2 regions of the Kitasatospora sp. NPDC085464 genome follow, and region 1 is predicted to be linked to the other one. Evidence: riboswitches for the same ligand, from Rfam matches in the RefSeq annotation. Region 1 holds a riboswitch; the other holds the start of a gene.
What was found. Region 1 has a riboswitch for thiamine pyrophosphate ahead of thiO (glycine oxidase ThiO). Riboswitches for the same ligand answer to the same signal wherever they lie in the genome.
Positions count from the first base shown of each region.

Region 2: it holds a riboswitch for thiamine pyrophosphate, as region 1 does, so the genes downstream of both, ACIGG8_RS34140 (purine-cytosine permease family protein) here and thiO (glycine oxidase ThiO) in region 1, are expected to answer to the same signal.

Region 1 is NZ_JBITTM010000012.1:90,309-93,808, reverse strand. It holds gene thiS (sulfur carrier protein ThiS) at 1-302, opposite strand, end outside; gene thiO (glycine oxidase ThiO) at 299-1,471, opposite strand; TPP riboswitch at 1,475-1,587, opposite strand; gene ACIGG8_RS12960 (NAD(P)/FAD-dependent oxidoreductase) at 1,673-2,881, shown strand; gene ACIGG8_RS12955 (Rv2175c family DNA-binding protein) at 2,924-3,289, shown strand; gene thiE (thiamine phosphate synthase) at 3,289-3,500, shown strand, end outside.
Region 2 is NZ_JBITTM010000049.1:59,302-62,801, reverse strand. It holds gene ACIGG8_RS34145 (S1C family serine protease) at 1-1,510, opposite strand, end outside; TPP riboswitch at 1,719-1,865, shown strand; gene ACIGG8_RS34140 (purine-cytosine permease family protein) at 1,939-3,306, shown strand.

The DNA.
Region 1 (3,500 bases):
ATCTCGATCCGGTCGCCCGCGCTCAGCGGCGTCTCGGACCACGAACTGCGGGGCACCACGGCCTCGTTGAGGGCGGCGGCGACGCCGGTGTTGGCCCGGCTCACGGTGGCCACCAGCTCGGCGAGGGTGGTCGTGGCGGGCAGCTCGCGGGGCGTGCCGTTGACGGTCAGGACGATCCCGGTCGGCGCCGTCCCGGCCCGCGCGGATCCGCGCGGCGCGGGCTCGGTGGGTGCGGTCGCGGTCGCGGTCGCGGCGGGTGCGGTCTCGGCCGGTGCGGATCCGGTCGGTGCGGTCTCGGTCATGCCTGGGCCTTCGTGGTGGAGCGGTCGGGGGAGAACCGGGTGGGGGTGAACGGCCTTGCAAGCTCAGGGAGTTCGCCGGTGGCCAGGTACTCGGAGAGCAGGTCGGCGGTCACCGGGGTGAGCAGCACGCCGTTGCGGTAGTGGCCGGTGGCGGCGATCAGCCCGGGAAGGGTGGTCGGGCCGAGCAGCGGTGCGTTGTCGGGCGAGCCGGGACGCAGCCCGGCCGAGGTCTCCGCCAGCGGGAGTTCGGTGATCCCCGGGACCAACTCGTGCGCGTCGCGCAGGAGTTCGTACACCCCTCCGGCGGTGACGGTGGTGTCGTAGCCCTGCTCCTCGGTGGTCGCCCCGATCACCAGCTCGCCGTTCTCCCGCGGCACCAGGTAGACGTGCCGGCCGCGCACCACGGCGCGGACGTTGCGGGAGAGGAACGGCCGGAAGGCGTCGGGGACGCGCAGGCGCAGCACCTGCCCCTTCACCGGGCGGATCGCGGGCAGCACGCCCTCGGGCAGACCGGCCAGCCGGTGGCTGTGCGGGCCGGCGGCGAGGACGACCTGGTCGGCGGTCACGGTCTCGTCGGTGCTCAGCCGGGCGCCGACCGCGCGGCCGCCCTCGACCAGCAGCTCCACCGCCCCGGCGGGCCGGACGACGACACCCGCCCGCTCCCCGGCCGGCAGCAGGGCGGCGAGCATCCGCCGGCCGTCCACCTGGTGGTCGTCCGCGACGTGCAGGCCGCCGCGCACACCGGGGGCGAGCATCGGCTCCAGCCTGCGGGCCTCCCGGCCGGTCAGCCACGTCGAGTCCAGGCCGAGCCGCTGGTGGAAGGCGTGTAGTTCGCGCAGCTCCTCGCGGTCGTCGGAGTCCAGCGCCACGGCGATCGTGCCGCAGCGCCGGTAGCCGGTGTCCTGGCCGCCGCTCGCCTCGGTGAGCTCGGCGGCGAAGGCCGCGTACCGCTCGTTGGAGGCCATGCCGAGCCGCAGCAACGGCTCCTCGCCGTACTGGAGCTCGGTGACCGGGGCGAGCATCCCGGCCGCGACCAGGCCCGCCCCGCCGCCGGGGGAGGGGTCGACCACGACGGTCCGCAGCCCGCGCTGCGCCGCCCGCCAGGCGACGGCGAGGCCGATGATGCCCCCGCCGATCACCAGGACGTCGGCGCGGACGTCCGATGGCATGCGTGTCAAAGCTGCTCTTCTCCCTTCGCCGGTATGACCCGGATCAGGTTCGGACGGTCGCAGGCCGTGCCAGCCCGCCTCTCAGCCCGGTTCGCCGGGCTCCCGTGATGGTGTCCCCACCATAACGCCGGGGCCGGGGGCGGCCGAAGGGCCGTACGAAGGGTGGGACGGCCCCCGGGCCGCCGCGTGGTGCTGAGTACAGTGACGGGCGTGGCAGAGCTGAGCGGAACGGATCAGGTGGTCGTCGTCGGAGCCGGGCTGGCCGGGGCGCAGTGCGCCCTGAAGCTGCGGCAGGGCGGGTGGCGCGGGCGGATCACGCTGGTCGGCGAGGAGCCGCACGCGCCGTACGACCGGCCGCCGCTCTCCAAGGACGTGCTGCTCGGCAAGAGCGACAGCACCGCCCTGGACATCGACTACGCGCACCTCGGCATCGAGGTCCGCACCGGAGTCCGGGCCGCCGGCCTCACCCCCGGAGTGCTGCACACGGACGGCGGCGACCTCCCGTACGGCTCGCTGGTGATCGCCACCGGCGCCGTCCCGCGGGCCCTGCCCGGTGCCGAGCGGGCGCACCTGCTGCACACCCTGGACGACGCGCTGGCGCTGCGCGCGCTGCTGCGCCCCGGTCTGCGGCTGGTGCTGGTCGGCGCGGGCTGGATCGGCGCCGAGGTGTCCACCGCGGCCCGCGCGGCGGGCTGCGAGGTGACCGTGGTCGAGGCGGGCGCGGCGCCGCTGCCCGGCGCGCTGCCGACCGTGATCGGCTCGGCGATGGCCGCCTGGTACACCGAGGCCGGCGTCGACCTGCGCTGCGGGGTCGGCGTGGCCGCCGTCGAGCCCGGCGCGGTGTTGCTGGCGGACGGCTCGCACCTGCCCGCCGACGAGGTGGTGGTCGGCATCGGAGCCCGGCCCGCGACCGAGTGGCTGGCCGGCTCCGGCGTCGAGCTGGACGGCTCCGGCGCCGTCGTGGTGGACGCGCGGCTGCGTACCGGCCTGCCCGGGGTCTTCGCGGCCGGCGACTGCGTCAGCTACCCCTCGGCCCGGGCCGGGGCCCGGCTCGCCGTCCAGCACTGGGACCACGCGCTGCAGTCCGGCGAGGCGGTGGCCGCCGCCGTCCTCGGCGCGGACGCGCCGCCGTACGACCCGGTGCCGTACTTCTGGTCGGAGCAGTTCGGGCGGATGGTCCAGTACGCGGGCCGGCACGCCGAGGGCGACGAGGTGCTGTGGCGCGGCGGTCCGCAGGACGACTCCTGGGCGGTGCTGTGGCTGCGGGGCGGCGTGCCGAGCGCGCTGCTGACCGTGGACCGGCCGCGCGACCTCACCCAGGGGCGGAAGCTGATCGAGCGCGGTACGGCGCTGGACCCGGCCCGCGCCGCGGACCCGGCGGTGCCGCTGAAGTCGGCCGTCGCGGGGTAGCGGCTGGTGCGCGGCAGGCCGCGGAGGTGGCAGTCTGGTGGCGTGAGTGAGATCGAAAGCAAGATTGAAGCCCTGGTCCCCGAGTGGATGTACCTCCCCGACATCTCGGAGCAGTGGGGGGTGCGGGTCACCGAGGTGCGCGACCTGGTCCGCAGCGGCGGGCTGATTGCCATCCGGCGGGGCCCGAACAAGTCGCTGCAGGTCCCTGCGGCGTTCATCGACGGCCAGGGGCTGGTCAAGCACCTGTCCGGCACCCTGACCGTGCTGCGCGACTGCGGGTACAACGATGTGGAGATCCTGGAGTGGCTCTTCACCGAGGACCCGTCGCTGCCCGGCAGCCCGATCCAGGCGCTGCGGGAGAACCGCGGCACCGAGGTCAAGCGCCGTGCCCAGGCGATGCTGATCTGATGGCCGCGGACACGCTGCGCGCCCGCCTGGCGGACGCGCGCCTCTACCTGTGCACCGACGCCCGCCGGGAGCAGGGCGACCTCGCCGAGTTCCTCGACGCGGCGCTGGCGGGCGGGGTGGACGTCGTCCAGCTGCGCGACAAGGGGCTGGAGGCCAAGCAGGAGCTGGCGGCCCTGGAGGTCTTCGCCGACGCCTGCCGCCGGCACGGCAA
Region 2 (3,500 bases), on a different contig from region 1:
CCCGGCCGTTGGCCGAGGCGTTGGACTGGATCGCCGAGTTGATGCCGACCACCGCGCCGCCGGAGTCGAGCAGCGGGCCGCCGGAGTTGCCGGGGTTGATCGAGGCGTCGGTCTGCAGGGCGTTCATGTACGAGGCCTGCGAGCCGGTCTCGTCGCCGGATGCGACCGGGCGGTCCTTGGCGCTGATGATGCCGCTGGTGACGGTGGACTCCAGACCGTACGGCGCGCCGATCGCGACGGTGGCGTCGCCGACGTTGACCTTGTCGGAGTCGGCCAGCGGCAGCGGGGCCAGCTTGCTCTTCGGCGGGTTGTCGATCTTGATGACGGCGACGTCGTAGCCCTCGGCGTGGCCCAGCACCGAGGCGTTGTACGAGGTGCCGTCGGCGAACTTGACGGTCAGTTTGCCGCCGTTGAGGGTCGGCGCGACCACGTGGTTGTTGGTGAGGATGTGGCCCTCGGTGTCGAAGACGAAGCCGGTGCCGGTGCCGGACTCGCCGTTGCCCTGCGCCTTGATGGTGACGACGCTCGGCAGCGCCTTCTGCGCGATGGCGGCGATCGAGCCGGGGGCGGGCTCGTTCTTCTGGGTGTCGCTGGCCTGGACGGTGGTGCTGCGGTGGTCGTCCGCGGAGCTGCTGCTGCCGTTGCGGTCGGCCACGGTGACGCCGACGGCGCCGCCGGCCACCCCGGCGACCAGCGCGACGGCCGCGATCACGGCGACCAGACCGCCGCGCTTCTTGCGCGGGCCGCCGCCGGTCGGGCCACCGGGGTAGTCGGCCGGGTAACCCAGCGGGCCGGACGGGCCGCCGGGGTGGCCCGCGCCGCCGGAGGTGGCGTCGTGGGTCGGGCCCCAGCCGCCGAGCGGCTGGCCGGCGCCGAACGGGTGGTGGCCGTGTGCGCCGGGCGCGGCCGGGGTGCCGGGGGCGGATGCGGCGGCGTACGGGTCGTGCGCGCCGGCGGCGGGGACGCCGTGGGTCGGCGTGGCGTACGGGTTGGCGGCCGGCGGCAGCACCGGGGCCGCGGGAGCGGCCGGCGCGGGCGGCAGGACCGGCGGCGGCGCGTCGATGTACCCGGTGGCCGGGTCGACGGCGGGCTCCTCGGCAACCGGCGCGACGGGTGCGGCAGCTGCGACGGGTGCGGCGGGCGCCTCGGCCGGTGCCTGCGGCGCGGGGACCTTGGTGAAGGCCACGGTGGGCTTGTGCCCGCCCTCCGGCGCGGCGGCCTCCGGGGCCGGCTCCGACCCCGTCGGCTCGGCCGCGGACTCGGGCACCCGGCTGAACGCCATGGTCGGCTTGTGGCCGCCCTCCGCCGGAGCGGCACCGGCGTGGGCCGCGTCCGCCGGAGCGGCGTCGACGGCGTCGGCCGCCGCCTCCGGCTCGGTGACCCGGCGGAAGGCCATGGTCGGCTTGTGCCCGCCCTGAGCGGGGCCGTCGGGAGCCGACTCAGCCGCCCCCTGGCCGGCGGGCTGCTCCCCCTGCGGCCCGGTGGGCCCAACCTCGCGCTCGGTGCTCACGGACGACCTCCATAGCTGGCAGAACCAAGGACCATAGTTTTTCGCATTGTCGATTCGATTGCCGTAAGGACCCCTCTGAAGAACTCATAAGAATCCTTAGCCGGTGCCGACGGCCGGGGGCTCCCCTCCCCGCCTGGCGTCCCGCGATGCGGACCGCGCACGCCGTGGCCTTGGGCGTTCGCCCCCCTGCCGGTTAGCCTGTCGCTCCAAACTGACACGCGGGAGCTTGGACCGACCAGGCTGAGAGTGCGCATGTCGACCGTACGCCACGCGAGCGAGGCGCACGGTCGAGGGGGCGCAGACCGCCGGAACCTGTCCGGGTAATGCCGGCGTAGGGAGTATCGGCCATGCCGTCTGCTTCGCCATCCTCTTCTTCGGGTGCCCCCGGCTCCGGGGACTTCCCCGCCCCCGCGGATTCCTCCGGCCCCGTGGCCGGCACGGGTGCCGCGACCGCCGTCCTGGACCGCTCCGAGCGCCTCGAACGCGTCGAGGCGCCGCTGGTCCTGGACACCGAACCGCCGCGCACGCTGCGGTTCCGCGACCACTTCGCGCTCTGGATGAACCTGGGCGTCAGCCTGATCGGCTTCTCCACCGCCGCCACCGTGCTCGGCGCCCCCGGCAGCGAGCTGTCGCTGGCCGCCGCGGTGACCGCGATCGTGGTCGGCACGGCCGTCGGCACCGCGATGCTCGGCGTGGCCGCGCTGATCGGCGCCCGGACCGGCGCCCCCGCGATGGCGAACCTGCGCGGGCTGTTCGGCACCCGGCTGTCGTACCTGCCGACGGTGCTGAACATCGTCCAGTGCATCGGCTGGGGCGTCTTCGAACTGCTCACCATCTCGGCGGGCGCCCAGACCGTCGCCCACACCACCGGCTACCGCTGGCTGTTCGTGCTGCTCGCGGGGGCTGTGACCACCGCGCTGACGATCTGGCCGCTGGGCTCGATCGCGGTGCTGCGCCGCTTCGTGGCCGGCGCGGTGGCCGTGGCGATGGTGTACTTCACCGTCCAGCTGGGGCGTCAGGGCGTGCCGGACCCGGGCGCCGGCAACTGGCACGGCTTCCTCGGCGCGACCGACGCGATGATCGCGGTGTCGGTCTCCTTCGTCCCGTTGGCCGCCGACTACACCCGGCACTCGCGCACCGCGCGCTCGGCGTTCTGGGGCAGCTTCTCCGGGTACACGATCGCCCAGGTCTGGTGCTACGTGCTCGGCCTGATGGCGCTGCTGCAGTCCGGCGGCGACCCGGACAAGATCTTCGACTCCTTCCTGGGCGTCTGGGCCGGCTGGCTGTTCCTGCTGGTGCTGGTGCTGCGCGAGACCGACCAGTCCTTCGCCAACGTGTACTCGACCGCGATGTCGGTGCAGAACCTGCTGCCGAAGGTGGACCGCCGGATGCTGAGCGGCGGGATCGGCGTGCTGACCACCGTGCTGGCACTGCAGATCGACAAGTTCACCGACAGCTACTACAACTTCCTGGGCCTGATCGGCTCGGTGTTCGTGCCGCTGCTGGCGGTGCTGGCGGTGGACTTCTTCCTCGGCGCCGGGCGCCGCGGCTGGAACCTCGCCGAGGACGCGCCGGGCCGCTGGACGATGCTGCTGCCGTGGGTGCTGGGCTTCGCGGTCTACCAGTTCATCGCGCCGACCAAGGTGGCGGACTGGTGGACGGACTTCTGGACCTCGGCCCAGGACGCCCTGCACTTCACCCCGCAGGAGTGGACCTCCGCCTCGCTGTTCGCCTTCCTGGTGCCCGCCCTGGCCACCTGGGCGCTCACCCCGCTCTCCCGCCGCACGGCGCGCTGACACCCCGCGCCCCGGGGCCCGGCGCGCCGTCACCCGACGCGCCGGGCACCCCTCGCGCGGGCGCACGACGACCCTCGCGCGGGCGCCGGGCATCCCCCGCGTGGACGCCCGGCGACCCCCCGGCAACCGGCAGACGGCCCCACAGGTTGGGGCCGTCTTCGCCTCCCCGTCACCTCCGCCGCCTATCGTTGGCC